2 regions of the Rossellomorea sp. QJM3NY_18 genome follow, and region 2 is predicted to be linked to the other one. Evidence: predicted binding sites of a transcription regulator. Region 2 holds the regulator's gene; the other holds the start of a gene.
What was found. The regulator NrdR, encoded in region 2, represses ribonucleotide reductase genes. The targets are predictions, from matches to a motif close to AACACNATATATNGTGTT.
Positions count from the first base shown of each region.

Region 1: AC0VXY_RS14080 (vitamin B12-dependent ribonucleotide reductase) is a predicted target of NrdR. The motif match lies at 1,229-1,246, and genes of this name have one in related genera.

Region 1 is NZ_CM149659.1:2,732,444-2,734,857, reverse strand. Features, by position in the region: gene AC0VXY_RS14085 (lipoate--protein ligase family protein) at 197-1,033, shown strand; gene AC0VXY_RS14080 (vitamin B12-dependent ribonucleotide reductase) at 1,384-2,414, shown strand, end outside.
Region 2 is NZ_CM149659.1:3,080,055-3,082,468, reverse strand. Features, by position in the region: gene AC0VXY_RS15915 (cytosolic protein) at 119-499, shown strand; gene nrdR (transcriptional regulator NrdR) at 582-1,037, shown strand; gene AC0VXY_RS15905 (replication initiation and membrane attachment family protein) at 1,105-2,414, shown strand, end outside.

The DNA of each region.
Region 1 (2,414 bases), 350 kb from region 2:
TCTACAAATGCGCTATCTTCTATTATATTCATGAAGTGAGTAAGAATCAAAACAAATTTATTATTTTACAGCAAACACTTTCCAATCTGTTTTTCTTTGTTTTTTCGATTGGATTTGATAGACTAGTAACGGACTTGAATGAAGATGGATTTTTACATATCAATATTAAACAGAAGACGTAAATGAGGTATGCTGCATGAAAAAGGAAACGTGGAGATTCATTGACTCCGGTAATTGTTCTCCCTCTTATAATATGGCTCTTGATGAGGCATTGCTTGATTGGCACAGTGAAGGGAAGATCCCTCCTACGATCCGGTTTTACGGGTGGGATCCAGCGACACTTTCCATCGGTTATTTTCAAAAAGTGAAAAAGGAAATCAATCTTGACGCCGTCAAAGAGCATGGACTTGGTTTTGTGAGACGGCCGACGGGAGGCAGAGGGGTTCTTCATGAACATGAATTGACGTACAGCGTCATCGTTTCAGAAGAACATCCGGAAATGCCGAGAACCGTCACAGAAGCGTACCGTGTCATTTCCGAAGGGATTCTGAAGGGATTTCAAGGTCTTGGTCTCGAAGCCTACTTTGCTGTACCAAGAACGGCGGAAGAGCGGGAAGGATTAAAAAACCCGCGTTCAGCGGTTTGCTTTGATGCTCCGAGCTGGTATGAGCTTGTCGTTGAAGGACGAAAAGTGGCAGGAAGTGCACAGACCAGGCAAAAAGGTGTCATCCTTCAGCACGGTTCGATTCTATTGGATCTTGACGAGGATAAACTGTTCAGCCTGTTTAACTACCCATCTGACAGGGTAAAAGAGCGTATGCAGCGGGCATTTAAAAGCAAGGCTGTTGCGATGAATGAAATCAGTTCCGTACCGGTCACGATGGATATGGCGAAAGAAGCATTCAAAAAAGGTTTTGAGAAAGGATTGAACATCCATCTCGAGCCTTATGAGCTCTCTGAAGAGGAAACACAATATGTTGTGGATCTTGCCGAGTCCCGATACGAATCTGATGAGTGGAATTTTAAACGTTAAAAAATTTTTTGTAGAAAAAAAGCGATGCTTGTCGCTTTTTTCCTATTTTACCAACGATAACGGTGCTTTATTTTATATCAAGTTCTAAATTAATAGAAATGGACGGAGTATTATATGATTTTCTATTCTTTTCTCCCGTTTTCTATTTTTATTGGCATATTAACCGTTTGACAAACAAATGACCTATTGACCCGAAACACAATATATGGTGTGTCGAATAATTTTTCGTACACAATATGTTGTGTTTATTTATTGCTTTTCCAGAATGGCTATGATATCTTAATAATTGATATAATACATCAGTGAAGAAAGCAGAAACTGAAACATTTGAGATAGAAGGAGTTGTCTTTATGACTGTTGCGTCGAAAAATACGATGAAATTAAACACCGAGAGATTAAATAAGGATATTGGATTGTTTCCTCAAGTACATCCCATTACACCGGATATGAAAACTACACACAAAGGTGTATCCCGTCTTGTCATGATCGATCGTTATTCGTTCAAAGACACGGAAAAGATCACTCTTTCCGAAGGAGATTTCGTGGTCCTCACCATCAAGGAAGATCCGAAGTTCCCTGCAAGGGGATTGGGCTACATATCAAGCATCGATTGGGAAACAAAAAAAGCATCTGTCTGGATCGAAGAAGAGTACAGAAGTGCCATCGATAAACCGGAGGAAATGGAGACGGGGATTGTCTCGAGGACACTCGATGTCATTGAAAAACCACTTGAAGTCTACTATGAACAAATTGCGAAGCGTAACGCAACAGGCTTGGCAGAAGTGGAAGAAACTCCTGAAAAGAGACAGGTTTGGTTTGAAAAATTCTATCATGAACTAGTGAACCTGCATTTTGTTCCTGCCGGACGGGTCCTGTACGGAGCGGGTGCAGGCACGGACGTAACATACTTCAACTGTTACGTGATGCCATTCGTACAGGATTCCCGCGAAGGTATTTCAGAACACCGCAAGCAGGTGATGGAGATCATGAGCCGAGGCGGCGGAGTCGGAACGAATGGATCGACGCTTCGTCCACGCAATACACTGGCGAAAGGCGTCAACGGTAAATCATCAGGCTCCGTTTCCTGGCTGGACGATATTGCGAAATTGACTCATTTGGTTGAGCAGGGCGGATCAAGACGTGGGGCCCAAATGATTATGTTAACCGATTGGCATCCGGATATTATCGAATTCATTACTTCTAAAATGCAAAACCCGCGTATCCTGCGTTATCTTCTGGAAAACACGGAAGATGAAACCATTAAAAAGGCGGCTCAGGAAAAGTTGAAATTCACCCCTCTTACAGAGCAAGAGGAAGCGATGTATCAAGGAATCCTGAACTACAGACAAATCCCCGGCTATGGTGGATTTGATGCGAAGAT
Region 2 (2,414 bases):
AAGAGATGCGTGATTCATGCATCTCTTCTTTTTTTTCGCGCGTTCCGACGTGCACTTATGGGTTTTTCAATCGTGCCTTTTCGTGTAAAATAAGGGTAACTAAAGGGAGGAACTTGATATGAGTGGAATACGTACCCTGTTAAAGCGATTTCAATCGGAGTGTGAAACGTCCGATCAGCATGAAGATAAGGAACTGCAATCACGCTATTATAAATCCATGCATCAAGGTGCATTTAATGCAGTACTGGGGTTATTCTCATCGTCAGAATATGACGTGATCTCCCAGTCCAAGGACAGAGGGGAAATCACGGTCCGGAAAAACGGCACGCCTCAATTATTTATCGTTGCCACGGTCATTACCGTGCGGCCGCTTGAAACGGCAGTCGATTTCAAGGTCAGTGCGGATAAAGGGAAGATCTTTGGTACATATACCGTTTTAAAAGCGCAAATCAACCATTATTATCACCAGCTTGATAGCGAATTGAAAAAAGTGAAATAACGCTAAATCCTATAGAAGCTTGTGTAAGTGACAGCTTTTTTATATGATGAAGGTAATAGTATGTAATAACGGAGCTGATATTATGAAATGCCCGTCTTGCCAGCATAATGGTACACGAGTGGTGGACTCACGACCTGCTGATGAAGGACGTTCCATCAGGAGAAGAAGAGAATGTGAAGAATGTACGTTTCGCTTCACGACCTTTGAGAAGGTTGAAGAGCTTCCTTTAATTGTGGTGAAAAAAGAAGGGGTAAGAGAAGAGTTTAGTCGAGAAAAGATTTTGAGGGGACTGATCAAGGCTTGTGAGAAGCGGCCGGTACCTCTTGAGAGATTAGAAAAGATCTCAACAGATATTGAAAAAGACCTGCGGAATCAAGGGGCTTCTGAAGTAGAATCTGTGAAGATCGGTGAGATGGTCATGGATCACCTTGCGAAAGTTGATGAAGTGGCATATGTCCGTTTTGCATCCGTATATCGACAATTTAAGGATATTAATGTATTTATAGACGAATTAAAAGAATTAATAAAAAAAGAGTAGAAGAATGAGCTGAAGATGGAATTCTTTGGCTCTTTTCTCTTTATTTATTGAAAGGTAGAATCCAACTATGATGAAGAAGCATTGGAATGAAATACAGCCGATCGATCACTACACGGTAGGGACACATGGAATGCTTCAGGAATATGACCGGAAAATCATTACGTTTCTATACCAGCCTTTAATCGGTTCCATTTGCTACAGCCTCTATATGAGTTTATGGGGGGAAGTGGAGGAAAATCGGCTCTGGTCGACGGATTCGACCCATTATCATTTGATGAACGTCCTGTCCGTCAATCTTCAGGACGTCTACGAAGCAAGGATGAAGCTTGAAGGGATCGGATTGTTGAAGGTTTATGAAAAAAGGGATGATGAAGACCGCCGTTTTCTTTATGAACTGCAGCCCCCCCTCTCCCCTCAGGAATTCTTTCATGATGGTATGCTGAATGTGTATTTGTACCGTAAGATCGGCCGGACCCATTATTTGCGTTTGAAGAAATTTTTTACGGATGTGTCAGCTGATAAAAGTCAGTACACAGCCATTACCCGATCATTCCAAGATGTTTTCACGTCTGAACCGATTAATTTTCTCCACCATGATGCGAATGTGGATTCGGAAACCGGGTCAGGTGAACAATATATGAAATACGGTAAGAATGATGGACTTGCACTGGACGAAATCGATTTTGATTTTTCGCTGCTGCTAGCCGGGTTATCGGAATCCATGGTCCCGCGCAAAGCCTTTACGCCGAAAGTGAAGGAAACGGTATTGAAGCTGAGCTATCTGTATGGAATCGATCCTCTTCAAATGAAGAATATCGTCTTAAGCTCATTGGATGCGGATGATACGATCGATATCGAATTGCTGCGTAAAACGGCCCGTGACTGGTATGGTATGCAAACAGGTGATCAACTGCCTGATTTGACGACCAGAGTGGAAACGAAGAAGCCTGTAGAACGGGATAAACCACTTTCCCAGGAGGAAGAGCTCATCGACTACCTGGAAACGACCTCACCAAAGGACGTATTATCGGATATATCCAATGGCGGATCCCCCTCAAAAGCTGATCTGCAAGCTGTAGAGGAAGTCCTCATGTCGCAGAAGCTGCCGATTGGCGTCATGAATGTACTGATCCAATATGTGTTGTTAAAAACAGACATGAAGCTCACGAAGGGTTATATGGAGAAAATTGCATCACACTGGTCCAGGAAAAAAGTGACGTCGGCAAGTGAAGCGATAGATCTCGCGAAAAAGGAACACAAGCAGTATCTTGAGTGGGCTGAAGGCAAGAAGGATACCAAAACGAACAGGCGGAGAAAACCGATCCGTACCGAGAAGCTTCCGGAATGGTTCAAGGAAGACGAATCATCGGGAGAATC